DNA from 4 places in the Streptomyces sp. NPDC051684 genome. Region 2 is predicted to be linked to each of the others. Evidence: riboswitches for the same ligand, from Rfam matches in the RefSeq annotation. Region 2 holds a riboswitch; each other region holds the start of a gene.

Region 1 (5,011 bases), on a different contig from region 2:
GGGCGGCGGCGAGTCGTCCCGGCTCTACAACCGCCTCGTACGCCGTGACCGCACCGCCGTGGCGGCCGGCTTCGGGCTGCTGCGCCTCGCCGGAGCGCCCTCCCTGGGCTGGCTGGACGTGAAGACCTCCGGGGACGTCGAGGTGCCGGTCATCGAGGCCGCCGTCGACGAGGAGCTCGCCCGGTTCGCCGAGGAGGGCCCGAGCCCGGAGGAAATGGAGCGCGCCCAGGCCCAGTTGGAGCGCGAGTGGCTGGACCGCCTGGGGACGGTCGCGGGGCGCGCCGACGAGCTGTGCCGCTACGCCGTCCTGTTCGGCGACCCGCAGCTCGCCCTGACCGCCGTGGGGCGCGTCCTGGAGGTGACCGCCGAGGACGTCCAGGAGATCGCCAAGGCGCGCCTGCGTCCCGACAACCGCGCGTCCCTCGTGTACGAGCCGACCGCACCCGCCGACACCGAGACCGCCGAGATCACCGAGGAGGCGGGCCAGTGACGGAGCAGCTCGCGAACATGGACTTCCACCCCCGGCCGCAGGCGGGCGAGCCCAAGCCGTGGGCGTTCCCGGCCCCGGAGCGCGGCGCGCTGCCCAACGGCCTGACGGTGCTGCGCTGCCACCGGCCCGGCCAGCAGGTCGTCGCCGTGGAGGTGCACCTGGACGCGCCGTTGGACGCCGAACCGAAGGGTCTGGACGGCGTCTCGACCATCATGGCGCGGGCCCTCAACGAGGGCACCGACAAGCACTCCGCCGAGGAGTTCGCTGCCGAGCTGGAGCGCTGCGGCGCCACGATGGACGCGCACGCCGACCACCCCGGTGTCCGCGCTTCCCTCGAAGTGCCGGCCTCGCGCCTCTCCAAGGGCCTCGCCCTCCTGGCCGACGCCCTGCGCGCCCCCGCCTTCGACGACAGCGAGATCGAGCGCCTCGTCCGCAACCGCTTGGACGAGATCCCGCACGAGAGCGCCAACCCGGCCCGGCGCGCCGCCAAGGAGCTCTCCAAGCAGCTCTTCCCGGCCGACACGCGCGTGTCGCGCCCGCGCCAGGGCACCGAGGAGACCGTCTCGGCCATCGACGCGGCGGCCGTGCGCGCCTTCTACGACCGCCACGTACGCCCCGCCACCGCCACGGCCGTCGTCGTCGGTGACCTGACGGGCATCGACCTGGACGCCCTCCTCGCCGACACGCTCGGCGCCTGGACGGGCGACACCGCCGAGCCGCGCCCGGTGCCCCCGGTCGTCGCCGACGACACCGGCCGCGTGATCATTGTGGACCGCCCGGGCGCCGTGCAGACCCAGTTGCTCATCGGCCGGGTCGGACCGGACAAGCACGACCGTGTGTGGCCCGCTCAGGTCCTCGGCACGTACTGCCTGGGCGGCACCCTGACGTCGCGTCTGGACCGCGTGCTGCGCGAGGAGAAGGGCTACACCTACGGTGTGCGCTCCTTCGCCCAGGTGCTGCGTTCCGCGCCCGACGGCAGCGGTGCGGCGATGCTCGCCATCAGCGGCTCGGTGGACACGCCGAACACCGGGCCCGCGCTCGACGACCTCTGGAAGGTGCTGCGCACGCTGGCGGCCGAGGGGCTCACGGATGCCGAACGGGACACCGCCGTGCAGAACTTGGTGGGCGTGGCCCCGCTGAAGTTCGAGACCGCCGCGGCCGTCGCGAGCACCCTCGCCGACCAGGTCGAGCAGCACCTGCCGGACGACTTCCAGGCGCAGGTCTACCGGCAGCTGGCCGCCACGGGCACCGTGGAGGCCACGGCGGCCGTCGTGAGCGCGTTCCCCGCGGATCGTCTGGTGACGATCCTCGTGGGCGACGCCGCGCAGATCGAGGAGCCGGTCAAGGCGCTCGGCATCGGCGAGGTCACGGTGGTCGCGGGCTGACCGCGTTTCCCGAGGCAGCTCACGAAGCCCCGGCGCCGTCCTCGGCCGCCGGGGCTTCGTGGTGTCCGTCACGATCTTCTTCAATCACTACACGATCACAAATGTCCGAATTGGTGTAGAGGTTGCCTCTCTGGTCTGTGGCGTGCACTACAAAAGCCGGGTTCTGTTTGTCGATCCAAAGACGCCCCGCTTAGCGTTCCCTCCGGCTGTCCGCCAGACGTACGTCGCGCCCGCGACACCGGACAGTCATCGCCGAGTCCCCGTGGTGCGAGCCAGGGGAGCCGGGGACCCACCGAAGTCCCTGGGGTGAATCGGGCGCTCTTCCCGTCAGGGGAGGGGGCCTGTAGGAGACCTTCCTGCTCCGAACCCGTCAGCTAACCCGGTAGGCGAGAAGGAAGGAAAGGACCAGCCACTTCATGGGGTTCACCCGTGCCACCGGGAAGCACCGCCGTCCCAGCCGCCTGACGCGTACCACCGCTCAGGTCGCGGGCGTCGCCGCGATCACCACGACGGGCGTGGTGGGCGGTCTCGCCGCCCCCGCCCTCGCCGCCGACACCGCGGCAGTGCCGCACGACGGCCTCACGCAGGCCGTCGCCATCGGCGACTCCCTCGCCGACCAGATCGACGCGCAGGCCTCCGCGCAGCAGAAGGCCGCCGCCAAGGCGAAGGCCGAGGCCGAGGCGAAGAAGAAGGCCGAGGAGGCCAAGCGCAAGGCCGAGGCCGAGGCCAAGAAGCGGGCCGCGGAGAAGGCCAAGAAGGAGCGCGAGGCCAAGGAGCGCGCCGCCCGTGAGGCCGAGCGCAAGCGCCTGAACAGCTTCGTGGCGCCGATCTCCGGCTCGTACGTCTCCACCTCCTACCAGGCCGGCAGCGGCCTGTGGTCCTCCGGCAGCCACACCGGCATCGACTTCCACGCCTCCAGCGGCACCTCGGTGCACGCGGTCGGCCGCGGCACCGTCGTCGAGGCCGGCTGGGGCGGCGCGTACGGCAACAACGTCGTGATCAAGATGAACGACGGTACGTACACCCAGTACGGTCACATGTCCTCGATCGGCGTCTCCGTCGGCCAGGACGTCACCCCCGGCCAGCAGATAGGCCTCTCCGGGGCGACCGGCAACGTCACGGGCCCGCACCTCCACTTCGAGGCCCGCACCGGCCCCGACTACGGCTCGGACATCGACCCCGTCGCGTACCTGCGCCAGCACGGTGTGAACGTCTGACCCGACAGCACACTCCACGAAAGCCCCGGCTCACCGAGCCGGGGCTTTCGCGTGCTCGGGTCCGCACTGTCCAAAAAATATCCCCGGATTCAGTTCCCTCGTCGGAAATTCAAGTCCGGTGGAATAGAGTCTCCCGGTAAACGTTCCGGCCGCGCGTCACGCGTGTTTGACCGGGCGTCAATCGACCGCGTATCGCGGGCATTGAGGCGGAGGTCGAGTCATGCGCATTCCCGCGCAGTCGGTATGCACAGCGATCCGCGACGACATCGTCGCCGGCGTCTACGAGCGCGGCGGCAGACTCACCGAGGAACTGCTCGCGCGCCGCTACGGGGTCTCGCGCGTGCCCGTAAGGGAGGCGCTGCGCACCCTGGAGGCGGAGGGGTTCGTCGTCACGCGCAGGCACGCGGGCGCGTGCGTGGCCGAACCCACCGAGCGGGAGGCGGCCGACCTCCTGGAGATCCGCATGCTGCTCGAACCCATGGGTGCCGCCCGCGCCGCGCAGCGCCGCACCGAGGCCCACCTCAAGGTCCTGCGCGGCCTGGTCAGGCTGGGGCAGGAGCGCGCCAGGCGGGGTCAGAGCGAGGATCTGCGCTCCCTCGGAAGCTGGTTCCACGAGACGCTCGTCCAGGCCTCCGGCAGCCCCGGCCTGATCACCCTGCTCACCCAGCTCCGGCACAAGATCGCCTGGATGTACGCCGTGGAGAGTCCGGCCCGACCGGTCGAGTCCTGGGCCGAGCACGGCGCCATCGTCGACGCCGTGGCGCGGGGCGACGCGGAGCGTGCGCGCGCCCTGGCCGCCCTGCACACCGAGCGCGCGACGGCCGCCCACAAGTTGCGCGCCCCCCGCGCGGGCGAGCGTGTGAGGACTTCGCAACATGCAGTCAACACGGTGGGCCGCCAGATTTAACAACGGCGCCGTATACAAATAAGTGCGCTATTCGGTGAATGGGTCGGACGAGGTGCGGGGGTATTTCCGCTGCCTATTTCCGCCTGCTTTCCGTCGCCCAATTCTCGGCGCGGCAGTGAACGAAAAAGCCGCGCACCCCCGAAAGGGGCGCGCGGCTCAGTCGTACAGCTTTTGTCTTTTACGTCAGACGGTCTCGGGAAGCTCCTCGAGCCCCTCGGCGACCAGCTTCGCCAGACGGTCGAGCGCGGCGTCCGCGCCCTCGGCGTCGGAGGCCAGCACGATCTCCTCGCCGCCCTGCGCGCCCAGGCCGAGCACGGCCAGCATGGAGGCGGCGTTGACGGGGTTGCCGTCGGCCTTGGCGATCGTCACGGGAACGCCGGCCGCCGTGGCAGCGCGGACGAAGATGGAAGCGGGGCGGGCGTGGAGGCCCTCGGCCCAGCCGACGTTGACGCGGCGCTCAGCCATGTGATGCTGCCCTTCAGGTGTCTCACGGTTGTCTAGACCAGTGTTCCATACCGGGAGGCGTGCGTGACGCGGACCCAGGTCCTCGCCGGCACGGCCCTTCGGTCCTCCATAGGGTGCCTTCCGTACGCACGGGCCGCGACCCGTACGACCGACCGCCGTCCGTCGGTGCCCGGCCCTACTCTTGCGGCATGGAGACCCCGTCGGACCGGCATGTGTACCCCGCCCACTGGGAGGCCGACGTGGTGCTGCGCGACGGCGGCACCGCGCGGATCAGGCCCATCACGACCGCGGACGCCGAGCACCTGACCAGCTTCTACGAGCAGGTCTCGGACGAGTCGAAGTACTACCGCTTCTTCGCGCCCTACCCCCGCCTGTCCGCCAAGGACGTGCACCGCTTCACCCATCACGACTACGTGGACCGGGTCGGCCTCGCGGTGACCGTGGGCGGCGAGTTCATCGCCACGGTGCGCTACGACCGGATCAACGCGCAGGGCATGCCGGCGACAGCGCCCGCCGACGAGGCGGAGGTCGCCTTCCTCGTGCAGGA
Region 2 (5,011 bases):
GTCGCGCGAGACGAGGTTGTAGTGCGGCTGGAGCGCGACGTAGCGGGCGAGGCCCTCGCGGTCGGAGAAGTCGAGGGACTCCTGAAGGCGCCGCGCGGAGATGTTGGACGCGGCGATGTGTCGTACCTTGCCCGCCTTCACCAGTTCGTCGAGGGCGCCGATGATCTCCTCGACCGGCACCTCGGGGTTGTCGTAGTGCGTGTAGTACAGGTCGATGTGGTCGGTGCCCAGGCGCTTCAGGGAGGCGTCGGCCGCGGCCTTGATGGTGGCGGCGGACAGGCCCTGGAACTCGGGGTGCTGGCTGCCCTTGGTGGCGACGACCACGTCGTCGCGGCGGCCGCGCGAGGCGAGCCACTTGCCGATGACGGTCTCCGACTCACCGCCCCGGTTGCCGTCCACCCAGGCCGAGTACACGTCGGCGGTGTCGATGAAGTTGCCGCCCGCGGCGACGTACGCGTCGAGCACGGCGAAGGACGTGGCCTCGTCGGCGGTCCAGCCGAAGACGTTGCCGCCCAGGTTCAGCGGGAAGACCTCGAGGTCGGAGGTGCCGAGCTTGCGCAGCGAGGGAGAGGAGGAAGTCATGCCCTGCCTCAACACCCGTACGGAACACGGTATTCCGGGATCGGGCGGAGCAAGGGCGAACCGGCAGCCCTGACGTCGGGGGGTCAGCGCCAGGACCGCCGGGGTTCACAGGCTCTCAGGGGGTGAGGCCCTTGTCGCGCAGCCAGGACGCCGGGTCGACGCCGGTGGACTGCCCGTCGGGGTGGACCTCCAGGTGGAGGTGCGGCCCGGTGACATTGCCGGTGGCGCCCACGCGGCCGATGACATCGCCGGTGGAGACCTTCTGGCCCGCGCTGACATTGAGCGAGGACTGGTGGCAGAACCACAGCTCGGTGCCGTCGTCGAGGGTGAGCACCGTGCGGTAGCCGTACGCGCCCGCCCAGCCGGCCTCCGTGACCGTGCCGGAGTGGATGGCGCGGATCGGGGTACCGGTGGAGGCGGCGAAGTCCAGACCCGTGTGGTAGCCGGAGGACCACATGGAGCCGGGCTGGCCGAAGGTGCCGGAGAGCGTGTAGGAGGCGACCGGGAGCTTGAAGGAGGCGGCCAGCTTGCGCAGGCGCTCGGCCTCGGCCTTGCGGCGGGCCTCCGCCTCGGCCTTCTTCTTCGCGGCGATCTCCTTGGCCCTGGCCGCGTCCTGCTTGGCGGCGGCCTCCTCGGCGGCCTGCTTGGCGGCGGCTTCCTCGGCGGCCTGCTTCGCGGTGGCGTCGGCCGCGTCCTGCTGCGTCTCGGCCTGCTGCATGATGCGGGCCCGCAGCGCCTCGCCGGCGCCGGTCTGTCCGTCGGCGGCCTCGGCCTGGGTGATTCCGGCGCCGCTCAGCGGGGAGGCCGTGGCGTCGGAGTCGGAACCGGAGTCCGAACCGTCGGATATCAGCGAGCCCACACCCGGCAGCGACTTGGCCTCGGGCAGCGAGTCCTTGACCGCGGAGAGGTCGGGCATGGAGATGTGGACCGGCGGCTTGCCGCCCTGTGCGGTGGCGATACCGCCCGCACCGACGGCGGCGACCACGCCGACGCCGAGAACAGTGGAGCTGCGCGCGAATCCACCGCGACGGCGGGCTACGCGATGCCTGCCGCGGAGGGGAGCGACGGAATCCTCGGTGGGATTCCACTCCTCCCAGGTCTCCTGCTCGACGCCGGAGTGGTCTTCGGGGCCGTAGAAGAAGTCGGGGGCAGGCCGGTTGGACGCCACGGGGGCGCTCTCCTTTCCTTCCTTCTCGCCTACCGGGTTAGCTGACGGGTTCGGAGCAGGAAGGTCTCCTACGAACACCAAAGGTGTCCGATTCACCCCAAGTTGGTGGTTCCCCGGCTCCCTTGCGGGATTAGGCGCGTGCGCACGGAGCCGTCTCTTGTGACGGCTGGGACGACCGCGCTGCGTTATCGAACGTTAATAGACAGCAGACAGTAATTCCAAGCGCTTCCCACTGATCGTTCACGACTCTGGCCAGGACTTATCGGGACACCAGTGGGCGGATCGGGGCGAGTTGACGTCACACCCTGCCCACATTCAACGAACTCAATCTTCTGACGGTGCGTCAATTGTTATGCGGAGCGACGCCGTTCGACTACGGTCGGCTACCTCGGGTAACAAACGATCAAGGACCTCAGGTGCGCCGCACGGCGAGCAGCGCCATGTCGTCCGTCGTCCCGTTGCCGGTGTGCGCGCGCACCTCCGCGGCGAGGGCCGCGAGGAGTTCCTCGGGCCCCGGGAAGACACGGCCGGACAGCCGCGCCGCCGGATCGTAGAAGCGGCCGCTCGGGTCGCGCGCCTCGGAGAGCCCGTCGGTGTAGAGCAGCAGCGTGGCCGCGGACGGGAACGCCGCCTCGACGGCCCGGTCGGGCCAGCTGCCGAGTTCGCTCATGCCGAGCGGCAGCGCCGCCTGGCACGGGTCGAGTGCGCGTACGGTGCCGTCGCCGAGCAGCAGCAGCGGGGCGGGGTGACCGCGGTTGAGGACCCGGACGAGGTCGACGCCGTGCGGGATCTCGGCGAGCACCGCGGTGGTGAAGCCCTCGAAGTCGTCGATGCCGCTGCGCCGGGTGCCCTCGCGGGCCAGGGCCCGCTCCAGGCGCTGGGCGACCGCCTCCAGGGAACCCTCCTGCTCGGCGGCCTCCCGGAACGCGCCGATGACGACGGCGACCGCGGCGACCGCGCCGAGGCCCTTGCCGCGCACGTCACCGACGATGATCCGGATGCCGTGCGGGGTGTCCTGGACCGCATACAGGTCACCGCCGATGAACGCGTCGGCCTGCGCCGCCTCGTAGCGCGCCGCGATGGCGAGACCGCCGAGCCGGCGGGCCGGTTCGGGCAGCACCGCCAACTGCGCGGCCTGGGCGATCTCGCGGGCGGAGGCCAGCTGCTGGTAGCTGCGGTACACGATCCGGTTGAGCACACAGGCCAGCAGGCAGACGGTGGCCACGGTGACGATCTCGGTGACGAACACGGAGTCGAGGTGTTCCGTGAAGCGCAGGTGCACCGCGACGATCGCGCCGATCGACACCACGCCGACCAGGACCGTCGCACCGAGCGAGAAGAACGGGGCGGCCACCAGGGGCGCCGCGCTGAACAGGGGGGCGCCGGGAAAGCCGCTGGGGGTCACGTACTCGTAGACCGCGCCGCCGACGACGAGCAGCAGGGGCAGCAGCCGCAGGAAGACCCGGGTGCCCGCGACCTCGGAGTCGCGCCCCCTCCGTCTCCCGCCGGTGCCTCCTGTTCGCTGCCCCACCACTCGTCTCCTGCCGCTCCCTGCCAGCTTCCGGCGTCTCACCAAGAGTTCCTGCACGGCGGCGCCGAGGCGAGCAGGGGTGGGCCGTACGGGTGGGGAACGTGACGGGCGCAACACCGGCGACACAGGCGGCGCGGGCGGACACGGGGACAGAAAAAAACCGAGGCCGGAATCTCGATGAGATTCCGGCCTCGGTCTTCAGTAGCGGGGACAGGATTTGAACCTGCGACCTCTGGGTTATGAGCCCAGCGAGCTACCGAGCTGCTCCACCCCGCGCCGTTGTGTTCACAACTCTACGCCATCAGGGGGAGTGAACGCGAATCGGTTCGCGTGACCGCTCACGCGGCGGCGTGCGTGAGCGTCTCCCACGCCACGAACAGGTCGTCCGTCCCCTCCGGCCGCTGCGTGCGGGTGAGCTTCTCGGTCTGCGGGAGATCCATCTTCAGCCGCCCCTGCAGGTGCTGGAGGCCGACCTCCGTGTCGGGCCCCATGTCGCGCTGCACCTTCCCGCCGCACAGCCAGGACGGGGCCTTGGCGCCCAGCTGGTACTTGGAGTGCAGTTCGAGCGCGGCGGCGAGCCGGTCCTTCACCTCCCCGTACAGGTCGACGCCCTGGTGCCAGGCGGTCTCGGCCATGTGGGAGGTGGCGGCGAGGGAGTAGCTGGCGTGCTTGAAGTTGCGGCAGGTCTCCTGCGCGAGCCCGTCCTTGAAGGTCTTCTGCCCGAACCAGTACGTCTGCAGTTCCTTCGGGGTGTCGATGCCGCTGCCCTTCGGTTTCACCGGCAGCTTTCCGTCGGAGGAGAGGTAGAAGTACGCGGGGACGCGGGCGCGGAAGTGCCCGACGGCCTGGTCGAAGGCGCTCTGGTCGTTGAGGTAGACGGCCATGCTCATCGTCGCGTCGGCCATCACCAGGTCCCAGTTGCCGTTGAAGTCGGCGGAACCGCCGCGCACTTCGGGCAGATACGCCTCGCGCAGCATCCGCTGGAACTTCAGCTCCTGCCCGTCCGGCCAGTTCTTGTACGTGTACTGCATGAGTTCGCCGGCCTTCGCCCAGGACGTGCCGGCCCATGCGGCCTGGAGCCCGGCGTTGTCCTCGCTGTGCCCGGTGACCTTGTCCGCCCAGGCGTTCATGATCTCGACGGCCTTGGCGGCGTGGGCCCTGTCACGGGTGATGTTCCACAGCAGGGCCTGCGTATAGGCGGCGATGGCGTCCTCGCGCTCCTCGACGCAGCCCTGTCCGGCCTGGGCGTCGAAGGGGCACTCCACGGTCGCGTACGGCTTGGCCTCGTAGTCGAGGTCGGCGTACTTGCTGGCGCTCATCTCCTTGTACGCGGAGATCCACGGCTCCTGTTTGCGGGCCACGTGGTCGCGGACCGCGGCCAGTTGACCCTTGCCGACGAGGACGCCGGGGTGCGCGAAGGGGCCGCCGGAGGGCCGGTGCTCGGGGTGCGCCCCCACGTCGGAGTCGGTCCGGGTGGACGCGCCGCACGCCGTCGCGGCCACCACCAACAGGGGGACGAGGCCCCCCAGAAGAACGCGTCGCGTCCGTGCGCCCGCTGCCATGCAACACCTCCGGTCGGATCAATGGCAGCCTGACGCGTGGAGGCCGCTGCCGCAGGATCTGTTGCGCCGGTCGTGTGCGACCGGTCAGCGGCCTCTCCTGACGCCCTGCTTGTCGCTTCTTGCCGCCCTTCTCGCGCACTCCGTGTCCGCGGCACTCGGCCTGCCGGA
Region 3 (5,011 bases), on a different contig from region 2:
AAGCCGTCCGCAAGGCGCTCGGCACACATGACGGGCCGGCCGTCGTCGTCACCGACTCGGTGTTCTCGGTGGACGGCGACCGGGCGCCCGTCGTCGAACTCGCGCAAGTGGCACGGGAGTTCGGTGCGGGGTTGATCATCGACGACGCGCACGGGCTCGGTGTCGTGGGGCCGGGTGGACGCGGCGTCCCGCACGCGGCGGGCCTCGCGGGCGCGGCGGACACCGTCGTCAGCGTCACCCTGTCCAAGTCGCTGGGCAGTCAGGGCGGCGCGGTCCTCGGTCCGGCCCACGTCATCGACCATCTCGTCAACGCGGCCCGCACGTTCATCTTCGACACGGGCCTCGCTCCGGCCGCCTGCGGCTCGGCCCTCGCGGCGCTGCGACTGCTGCGCCGCGAGCCCGAACGCGCCGCGCGTGCACGACACGTGGCGACGTCGCTGCATCAACTGCTGCTGGGCGAGGGCCTGTTGGCGGGACGGCCCGACGCCGCGGTCGTCTCCGTGCGCGCTCCCTCGCCCGACGCGGCCGTCCGCTGGGCGGCCGACTGCCGGGACGCGGGGCTCTCGGTGGGGTGCTTCCGGCCGCCGTCCGTGCCTGACGGCATCGCGCGGCTGCGGCTGACCGCCCGCGCCGACCTCACGGAGACCGAGGTCGCCGAGGCCGTCCGGGTGATCAGCCGCACTGTCCCGAACGGGGCTGCTACCGCAGGGAGTTGACGAAGCTCCGCCAGGTCTCGGACGTGAACAGGAGCGCGGGGCCCGCCGTGTGCTTGGAGTCCCGGACGGCCAGCAGTCCGGTCGTCACGCTCGTCCTCAACGGCGCTGTCTCCACGCAGTTGTTGGCGCCCGTGCTGCGGCTGCTGCGCCGCCATCGGACGCCCCTCAGCGACGTACTGCACGCAATGGTCATGGTGCCTCCTCACGCGGTGCCGGCGCACGACGAGGTGTCGGCGTCCTCGCTTACCCGGCAATCTTTGCGATGAATTCCAGTGAATCCTCGGGTGACCTGGCATGGAGCAGAAGAGCGTCGAAGGCGTCCGTGTACGCCTTGAGGTCTTCTTTCCGTTCGAGGTAGAGGCTACTCGTCAAATGGTCGAGAACAACCACATCCAGATCAGATGTGTTCGGAAAAGAGAACACAACGAAAGGTCCCGTCAGGCCGATATGGCCTCCGGACGAGAACGGAAGCACCTGGATCCGGACATGCGGCATCGACGCCGCCTCGGTCAGATGTGTCAACTGCCGTCGCAGCACGCCGCTCCCGCCCACCTCGCGGCGCAGCACGGCCTCGTCGAGCACGGCGGTGAGCCGCAGCGGCGGCTCGGCGCGCAGCACGTCCTGGCGCGCGAGCCGCACCTCCACCAACGCGTCGATGTGTCGGTCCGGTGCCCCGTTCAGCACCGAACATGTCACCGCGTGCGCGTACTCGGGCGTCTGCAGGAGCCCCGGTACGACACTCGTCTCCAGAGTCCTGATGCGGCACGCCTGTGACTCGAGGCTGATGAAATCGCGGTACGCGGGCGGCAGCAGACCGCGGTACGCGTGCCACCAGTGGTGCCCGCCCGCCTCGTCGCCGCCGGCCAGCGCGACCAGCAGCTCGCGGGTCCGGGGATCGCTGGCCTCGAAGGCGTCGAGCAGCCGCAGCACGTCCGAAGGCTTCACGCCACTGCGCCCTGTCTCGATCCTGCTCACCTTCGACTGGTGCCAGCCGACGAGCCTGGCCGCCTCCCCGCTCGTGAGGCCGGCCTGGACGCGCAGCGTCCGCAATTCGGCACCGAGCTTGCGGCGGCGTACCGCGGGACCGTATTTCATGGAGGACTCCTCGGGCTCCTCGCGTCACCCGGCCGGACTCCCTCCCGGCCGCACGGGACGCGTGTCTGAGCCGACGGTAGAGGACACAGCGTGCCTCGGCCCAAATACGGTCCACCGTCGCAGAGTTCACCGCATCGAGCGACAGATATATGCATATCTTGGGGGATCGGCACCACAGTGGGACGTCCAAGTGGCAATCTGGCGCGAAGCAGTTGCCGGGGCCCGCGCGCGAGCGATCCGCGAGGCCGGACGAGCCACCTCGGCGGGAAAGGGACACGTCGCCATGGCAGACCACCAGGAAGCATCCGTCACGCTGCCGAGCGATCCCGCCTCGGTCTCGGCCGCCCGCAGGTATGTCGCCTCCGTCCTCGCGGAGTGGGGCATGGCGTCGGGGACGGACGCGGCGGACACCGTCCGCCTGATCGTGTCCGAACTCGCGACGAACGCGGTGCAGCACACCCTCGGGCAGTCCCCCACGTTCACCGTCGACGTGGAGCTGGACCGCGACGAGCGGCTGCGCATCGGTGTCACCGACAGTCACCCCCGCTATCCCAAGCGGCTGCCGGCCGCGGTCCAGCAGGACAACGGGCGGGGGATGGTCATCATCCGCTGTCTCACCGCGGAGTGCGGCGGCACCCTGACGGTGCGCCCGACCCCGGAGGGCGGCAAGACGGTGTGGATCACACTGCCGTGGGTGGCCCCGGTCAGTCGTCCCGCTTGAGGAGCGCGCGCCGCATCAGCCACGGGAGCAGTCCCCACAGCCCCACACAGACGCAGAACGCGCCGGCGCCGGCCGCGATCCCGCCGGCCCTGCCGACCGTCACATCGACCACGAGCAGCACGGACCCGCTCAGCGCGAGCACGAGCGCCGCCATCCCGTACGCCGCGAGCCGCGAGGACACCCGTACGATCCGCCGCTTCGCACCCAGCTGGAACAGCACCCGGTGCACCGCGGCCGGCGCCGTGAACAGCGCGGCCGCGATGACCGTGAGGAGCAACGTCGTGACGTACGTGGTCCGTTGGACCGTGTCGAGCGACGGGAAGCGGGGGGTGAACGCGAGCGTCAGCAGGAACGCGAACAGGAACTGCACGCCGGTCTGGGTGACCCGGAGCTCTTGGAGGAGCTCTCCGAAGTTCCGATCGGCGCGTTCCAGAGGCGTCTCGTTGCGCTCATGCATCCCCTACGAGTATCCGCTCGCGGTCCGCTCAAGCGCGAGCGCAGGGGTTCACCGCACCCGGCCGTACGACACGCTGTTCGTCCAGATCCGCTCCAGACGGACCACGGAACCGGTCTTCGGGGAGTGCCAGATGCGGCCTTTTCCGGCGTAGATGCCGACGTGGTAGATGCTGCGGCCGGAGCGGAAGAACACCAGGTCTCCAGGTGTGCGATGAGACCTGGAGATGTGCTTGGTCTTGTTGTACTGCTGGGCCGCGGTGCGCGGCAGCTTCTTGCCCGCCCGCTTGAACGAGTAGAGCGTGAGGCCCGAGCAGTCGAACCGGTGCGGCCCCGCGGCGCCCCACTTGTACGGTGCACCCTTCTTGGACGCGGCGACCTGCAGTGCCTTGACGGATGCCGTTGCCGCTGATGCTTCGGACGCGGCGCCGGGGACCATGAGCCCCGCGCCGGCGACGGCGATGGAGAGGGCGGAAGCGGTGCCCGCCCGGGTCAGCAGCGACGGAACACGATTCAGCGCAGTCATGCGCAACCCTTCGTCAACCGCCTGTGAAGGATGACCTGTCGGGTTCGGGTGGCGAAGTTGCCCGGCCGCGTACCGCGGCTTCACCCCAAGGGCCGTCCGGCGCGGCCTCTGACGAGGCGCGGCGGTGGCCCGTCGTGCTCGGGTCCTCCACTCCTGCCGATGCACTCCTGTCGACCTGGCATCCGCACGGCGGCAGGACTCGGCGTCCGTGCGGACCGCCCCGCCGCGGCGGCGGGGGCTTGTCGTCGCAACGGATCTTCACGCACGGCCGAGGCGAAATCCGAGTCGAACCGGCGGTAAGTGAGGCTCGTCACCCTTGACCCGTTCAGGTGGACGCTGCGCCTTTCGCCCCTGCCCGCCGAGACCCGACGAGCCCCGCACCAGCGGCGGAACGCCATATTCCGGCGGTTGCCTACGGCTCGTACGCAACTTTGCCGGGCTCATCCGCGTACCGGAGGCTAGGCCGTACGGGGTACCCCATCTGGGTCGTTTGGGTTGCGGCTCGACGGTTCGGGAAGCCCGGTGAGCGGTCGACGGCTTCACCTGACTTCAATTGGCTTCAAGTGAATTCAACTGACCGGTTCTGACGGCAGTGTGACCCGGTTGGTGCGCCGCTCCCCGTCCAGGACGCGCAGTGCCCGCGCCAGCGTGCTCGCGTGCACCCGGCTCTCGCCCCTCTGGTGCATCAGGTTCAGCGCGTCCCGCAGCTCGACGGCCCGGCTCACCAGCGCCTGCGCCGCGCGCAGGCCGCTGTAGGTGTCGTCGCCCCGGGCCGGGTTGATCCGCGCGATGAGGTCGACCACCTCCAGATAGCGGTCCACGAGCTCGCACTCGGCGCGGGTCATCGCGGGCAGCGGCGGCGGTTCGGGTGGATACATCGGCCGATCACCTCGTGCCGGGGGAGCGCAGGGTGGCGGTACGGCTCTCGACGACGTGGTCCACCAGTCCGTACTCCAGGGCCTGTTCGGCCGTCAGGACGGTGTCCCGCTCGATGTCCGCGCCGACCTGCTCCTTGGTGCGCCCGCTGTGCCGGGCGAGCAGCTCCTCCAACTGGTCGCGCATGCGCGTGAGTTCGCTCGCGTAGATCTCCAGGTCGCTCGGCTGTCCCTGGGCCGGCTCGGGCAGCGAGGGCTGGTCGAGCACCACGCGCGCGCCGGGCAGCGTCATCCGCTTGCCGGGTGTCCCCGCCGCGAGCAGTACCGCGGCCACGGACGAGCACTGCCCCAGGCAGGTCGTCGCGACGTCGCAGCCGACGAACTGCATGGTGTCGTAGAGCGCGGTCATCGCGCTGAACGAGCCGCCCGGGGAGTTGATGTACAGGGAGATGTCCTGGTCGGGCGCCAGGTACTCGAGGTGCATGAACTGTGCCATCACATCGTTCGCCGAGACGTCGTCGATCGGCGTCCCGAGGAGGACGATGCGCTCTTCCAGAAGCTTCGAATACGGGTCGAGGGTGCGGCTGCCCGAGCTGGTGTGCTCGGTGAACTCGGGCAGGACGTA
Region 4 (5,011 bases), on a different contig from region 2:
GCCGTCGCGCTGCCGGCCGCGATGGCCACCATCGTCCTGATGTTCCCCGAAGGCCCGCGGCGGTCGCGGGCCTTGGGCGTGTGGGCGGCGGTGGCGAGCTGCGGCCTGGTGATCGGATTCGTCCTGTCCGGGATCGTCACCGCCCACTTGGGGTGGCGTTGGATCTTCCTGATCTCGGTCCCGTTCGTCCTGACCGTGCTGCTGGCAACCCTCTTCCTGGTCGAGGGGGACCGGCCCGTGGCGGCCAAGGCGGCTCCGGCGCTGGACCTTGGCGGTGCGCTGCTGCTGACCGCCTGCCCGTTGCTGTTCACCCTCGGAGTCGTCCAGGCCGGTGAACCGGGAACGCCCGCGTGGGCGGTGTTCGGGGCGCTGGCGGGGGCGGTGGCCGCCGGGGTCGGATTCGTGCGCGTCGAGGCGCGCTCGCACAATCCGCTGCTGCCGCTGCGCTTCTTCGCCCATCGCACGCGGGTGGTGGCCAACCTGACCACGATGCTGCTCAGCGGGGCGCTGTCGACCTCGTTCCTGCTGTTCACGTTCTACTTGCAGGAACGACTGGGCATCGGCCCGCTCGGCGCGGGCCTGACCATGCTGCCGCTGGCCGTTTCCCTGATCACCTTCTCGGTGCTCGTGCCGCGCCTGCTGGGCCGCTGGGGCGCACGCGCGTGCGTGCTCGCCGGCCTCGGCTTCACCGCGGCCGCGATGGCCGCCACCGCCCTCGTCGCGGCGCTGCGGGCCAACGGCCCCGCGATGATCCCGGCCATGCTCCTGATCGCGGCCGGGATGGGAGTCGGCCTCGTAGGGCTGCAATACCTCGCCGTCAGCGGCGTCAGCGAGGACGACGCCGGGATCGCCTCGGGCGTCCAACGCGCGGCGGACCAGCTGGGCGGCGCGAGCGGGGTGGCCGTCTGCGTCGGGATCGGGTTCGCTCCGGGCCTGCACTCCCTCGACCCGTTCCTCGTCGCCACCGCACTGGCGGCCACCGGGCTCGCGGTCGGTGCGGTCCTGGCCTGGCGCATGCCCGCGTCGGCTCCCGCAGGAGACGCGCGGGAACAGTCCGGGTGACCGCCGCCGGGCCACCCCGGCCCGGCGGCGCGGGCTGCGGATCAGGACGACCGCACTCCACAACCCGCACCCTCTGAGCGCGCGAACGCGATGCGGCGCCCGGAGAGAACCCCGGGCGCCGCATCGGAACGGGCCGACGAGCCGCTACCGCATCACGCGCTCACCTCACGTGCTCACGTCGCCTCAGGCGCTCACACCGTGCTCACTCAGGTACGCGATCGGGTCGATGTCCGAGCCGTAGTCCGCGGTCGTGCGGATCTCGAAGTGCAGGTGCGGGCCGGTGACGTTGCCGGTCGCGCCGGACTTGGCGATCTCCTGGCCGGCCGTCACGGTGTCGCCCTGGGCGACGCCGATCGAGGACAGGTGGCCGTACTGGGAGAAGTGGCCGTCGGCGTGCTCAATGACGACCTCGTTGCCGTACGCGCCACCCGAGCCGGTCGAGACGACGGTGCCGTCGGCGATCGACTTCACGGAGGTGCCGGTGGACACCGAGTAGTCGGCGCCGGTGTGGCTGCCGCTGGACCACATGGAGCCGGAGTTGCCGTAGCCGTTGCCCTTGGCGCCGTCGACCGGCGCCACGTAGTCGCCGGAGGCGGTCGTCTTGGCGCTCGCCTGCGTGGCGGCGGGCTTGGCGGCGGAGTCGCCCTCGGCCGCGGCGCCGAGGGTGAGCTTGACGCCGATCTTGAGGTGGTCCGCGTTGGAGCCGACCGCGTCCTTGTTGTCCTCGTACAGCTTCTTCCAGCCGCCGTCGACGTCCTGCGCCTTGGCGATCTTCGAGAGCGTGTCACCGGCCTTGACGGTGTACGTCGTGGTGTCGGCGGTGGCGCCGGACGTCGCGGCCTGCGCGCCACTGGCGCCCATCAGCGGCAGCACGATGGCCGCTCCGCCGGCGGAGGCGACGGCGGCGACCCGGGCGATGCGGCGGGAGGTCGAAAGGCGGTGCTTTCCCTTTGCGGGCATGCTGAATTTCCTCTCCGTCGCCTACGAGGTGAGCTGTCGGGTTCGGGCTGGAGATGCCCGGCCGCGCCCGGGGTACGGGCACGGCTTCACCCCAAGCCGCTTCGGGAAATCCCCTACGCGGCGTCTTGCGTGTGGGTCCCCCGCTCCTGCCGTGACGGGTAGTCGAAAGGAATCCGGGCGGCGGCAGGACTAGGCGTTCCGACCGGATTGATTGGTGACCGTAGGCGAACCGCAATGACGGCGACAACTGCCGAATTCACTTGCGGTGGCAATTCCTTGGGTTTCTGAGGCTTCCCTGTGTAACCCTGCGTCGACATTCTCCGCTTTACCAACGCCATACCTTCGGGGATTACTGGGGAGGCATTCCGGGCCGCCCGCCACACAGCGTCACGAACATGAGGCCGGTCACGCACACTCCCACAAGCCCCTTCGATTCATGCACAGTTGACACAGAAGTGGGCAAATCGGACAGATGGTTGCCTGTGGAACCGATGTCGTATCGTCAGGAGCGCGCCCACCGGTGACCCAACGCCGGTGCACCGATTGGGAGGAGCCCCTGTGACGCAGCACGCACCGTCCACCGAGCCCGAGCTGACCGGAGTGCGCAACTTCCGAGACGTGGGCGGCCTGCCCACCGTGGACGGCCGGCGCGTGCGCCAGGGCGTGCTGTTCCGCAGCGGTCACCTCGCCCATGCCACGGCCGAGGACTCGACCTTCCTCTCCTCGCTCGGCCTGCACACGGTCTTCGACTTCCGCAACGCCGCGGACCAGAGGCTGGAGGGCGCCGACGTCGAGCTCCCCGGCGTCCGCAATCTCAACCTGCCGCTCAACGACCCGGCCGACGGCGCCGAATTCTGGACCATGGTCCGCGACGGCGACATCGAGCAGCTGCGCCAGATCCTCTCCGAGGGCCGCGCGGCGAACCGCCTCGTCGACTCCTACCGCACCATGATCAAGGAGCGCACCGCCGAGCACAGCCGCGTGCTGCACTCCCTCGCCGAGGACAGCCTTCCCGCGCTGATGCACTGCGCGGCCGGCAAGGACCGCGCGGGCCTGTCGATCGCGGTGACGCTGCTCGCGGTCGGCGTGGAGCGCGACGCCATCGAGGCGGACTACCTCAAGTCGAACGAGAAGCACCGCCGCTACGACGTGCGCCGCTCCGCCACCGCGAAGGACGCCTACTCCCCCGAGGTCATGGAGCTGCTCAGCCCGCTCTTCGACGCCCGCATCGAGTACCTGAACGCCGGCCTCGAAACCATCGACGAGCAGTGGGGATCCACGGACCGCTACCTCGAAGAGGGCCTCAAGCTCACCGCGGCGACGCGCGAGCGGCTGCGCGAGCGCCTTCTGGACTGACCGCCGGGCGTCCCACGGTGCCGGTGACCGTGACCGTCGAACGTCACACGGTGCTGGTGACCGGCGAACGTCACACGGTGCCGGGCGTCACGCTCCGCCCGGCACCACCCCGCCTACCAGGACCCGACGTCACCCCCGTCGCGCAGTGCCGCCCGGGCCGGGAGGGTCACGGCGAGCAGGCCGAGGCACACCGCGCCCCCGGCGAACGTGCCGTACAGCAGCGGCGGTATGTACGGGGACTCCCCCGTCAGGCCGCGCATCATCGGCGTCAGCGTGATCAGCGCGATGGTGGTGCCCAGCACCACTCCCGCCGCCGACACCAGCAGGCTCTCCCAGCGCAGCATCCGCAGCACCTGGCGGCGTGTGGAGCCGACGAGGCGCAGCACGGTCAGTTCGCGACGGCGATCCAGGACCGTCATCACCAGCGTGTTGACCGCGGCGACGGCCGCGAAGCCGCCCAGGACCGCGGCCATCATGTAGTTGGACCAGGCGCCCAGTTCGTCGTCCACGCTCCGCGCGACCGCGTAGCCCGAGGCGTCGGTGACCTGCCCAAGCGCGGCGAGCGGTCCGGCGTCGCCACCGCGCACCAGCAGCGTGCTGTCGAAGCCCGAGGTGACGTGTCCGGTCAGGGACGCCCGGTCCATGGTCACCGCCGGCAGTCCGAGGCCCCGGCCGTAGACCGCGGCGACTTCCGGTCGGGCCTTCGTGCCGTCGGGGAGGTAGAGCGGCAGCTTGTCGCCGACCTTCACCTCCGCCGCCGTGGCGAGGGTCCTGTCGATGGCGATGCGGCCCGCACCCACCCGGTCCAGGCTGCCGCCGCGCACATCCAGGTCCTGCACCTTGGCGAGCTCGGCGCCGGAGCCCGAGATGCCCTGCGTCGCCGTCGCCTGCAACGACGTCTCGCCGCCCGAGTCGATCGGCACGAGCACCTGCGTATCCAGCAGGCTCACCGCCGCGTCGACGCCGGCGGCGCGGGCGGCCCGGTCCGCGGCGCCCGCGGGCAGGCCCGCCGGGTTGGTGACGACGTGGTCCGCCGTGACACCCGCACGCAGCTGCTCGGCGGAGACCCTGCTCTCGCTCGTGTGCATGAACACCAGCGTCGAGGCGAAGGCCATCGCCAGCACGATCGGCGTGATCGCGGAGGCCAACCGGCGGGAGTTCGTCCGGGAGTTGGCGGCCGCCAGCGAGGCGGAGGCGCCGCCACCGTGCAGCAGCAGGCCGAACAGCGCCGCGCACAGCCGGGCCACCAGCGGGCCCAGCAGAGCCACCGCGAGCATGAAGAGCATCACGACGCCGAGGGAGGCGTTCGCCGCGTCGGCGCCGCCGGTCGAGGCCGCGACCCCGGCGAGCGCCGAGCCGCCGCCCAGGGCCGCCAGGCCGAGCACGGTGCGGATGACACCCGGTCGCAGCCGCTCCACCGAGGCCTCGGCGAGCGCCTGCCCCGGCTTGATCCTCGCGGGCCTGCGCCCTGCGATCCAGCCCGCACCGAGCGCCGTGAGCAGCCCCGTCCCGACGGCGGCGACCAGCGGGATCCACGAGACGTGCAACTCGACCGCCTGCGGGACGGCCCCACGGTCCTTCAGTTGCCCGAACCACCAGTGGGCGAGCCCGATCCCCGGCAGGCACCCGAGCA

What was found. Region 2 has a riboswitch for cyclic di-AMP ahead of ACIA8D_RS04265 (M23 family metallopeptidase). Riboswitches for the same ligand answer to the same signal wherever they lie in the genome.
Region 1: it holds a riboswitch for cyclic di-AMP, as region 2 does, so the genes downstream of both, ACIA8D_RS09460 (M23 family metallopeptidase) here and ACIA8D_RS04265 (M23 family metallopeptidase) in region 2, are expected to answer to the same signal.
Region 3: it holds a riboswitch for cyclic di-AMP, as region 2 does, so the genes downstream of both, ACIA8D_RS26210 (C40 family peptidase) here and ACIA8D_RS04265 (M23 family metallopeptidase) in region 2, are expected to answer to the same signal.
Region 4: it holds a riboswitch for cyclic di-AMP, as region 2 does, so the genes downstream of both, ACIA8D_RS31155 (M23 family metallopeptidase) here and ACIA8D_RS04265 (M23 family metallopeptidase) in region 2, are expected to answer to the same signal.

Annotation. Positions count from the first base shown of each region.
Region 1 covers NZ_JBITCS010000006.1:81,667-86,677, forward strand. The annotation lists gene ACIA8D_RS09450 (M16 family metallopeptidase) at 1-490, shown strand, start outside; gene ACIA8D_RS09455 (M16 family metallopeptidase) at 508-1,875, shown strand; cyclic di-AMP (ydaO/yuaA leader) riboswitch at 2,116-2,279, shown strand; gene ACIA8D_RS09460 (M23 family metallopeptidase) at 2,292-3,092, shown strand; gene ACIA8D_RS09465 (GntR family transcriptional regulator) at 3,313-3,999, shown strand; gene ACIA8D_RS09470 (HPr family phosphocarrier protein) at 4,183-4,464, opposite strand; gene ACIA8D_RS09475 (GNAT family N-acetyltransferase) at 4,653-5,011, shown strand, end outside.
Region 2 covers NZ_JBITCS010000003.1:20,528-25,538, forward strand. The annotation lists gene ACIA8D_RS04260 (aldo/keto reductase) at 1-582, opposite strand, end outside; gene ACIA8D_RS04265 (M23 family metallopeptidase) at 698-1,750, opposite strand; cyclic di-AMP (ydaO/yuaA leader) riboswitch at 1,762-1,897, opposite strand; gene ACIA8D_RS04270 (PP2C family protein-serine/threonine phosphatase) at 2,163-3,281, opposite strand; tRNA gene ACIA8D_RS04275 (tRNA-Met) at 3,484-3,557, opposite strand; gene ACIA8D_RS04280 (alginate lyase family protein) at 3,620-4,843, opposite strand.
Region 3 covers NZ_JBITCS010000023.1:31,827-36,837, forward strand. The annotation lists gene ACIA8D_RS26185 (8-amino-7-oxononanoate synthase) at 1-716, shown strand, start outside; gene ACIA8D_RS26190 (DUF397 domain-containing protein) at 700-909, opposite strand; gene ACIA8D_RS26195 (helix-turn-helix domain-containing protein) at 960-1,811, opposite strand; gene ACIA8D_RS26200 (ATP-binding protein) at 2,095-2,532, shown strand; gene ACIA8D_RS26205 (DUF6328 family protein) at 2,516-2,989, opposite strand; gene ACIA8D_RS26210 (C40 family peptidase) at 3,038-3,511, opposite strand; cyclic di-AMP (ydaO/yuaA leader) riboswitch at 3,515-3,726, opposite strand; gene ACIA8D_RS26215 (hypothetical protein) at 4,081-4,389, opposite strand; gene ACIA8D_RS26220 (ATP-dependent Clp protease proteolytic subunit) at 4,397-5,011, opposite strand, start outside.
Region 4 covers NZ_JBITCS010000031.1:95,035-100,045, reverse strand. The annotation lists gene ACIA8D_RS31160 (MFS transporter) at 1-1,062, shown strand, start outside; gene ACIA8D_RS31155 (M23 family metallopeptidase) at 1,246-2,022, opposite strand; cyclic di-AMP (ydaO/yuaA leader) riboswitch at 2,026-2,197, opposite strand; gene ACIA8D_RS31150 (tyrosine-protein phosphatase) at 2,581-3,378, shown strand; gene ACIA8D_RS31145 (ABC transporter permease) at 3,492-5,011, opposite strand, start outside.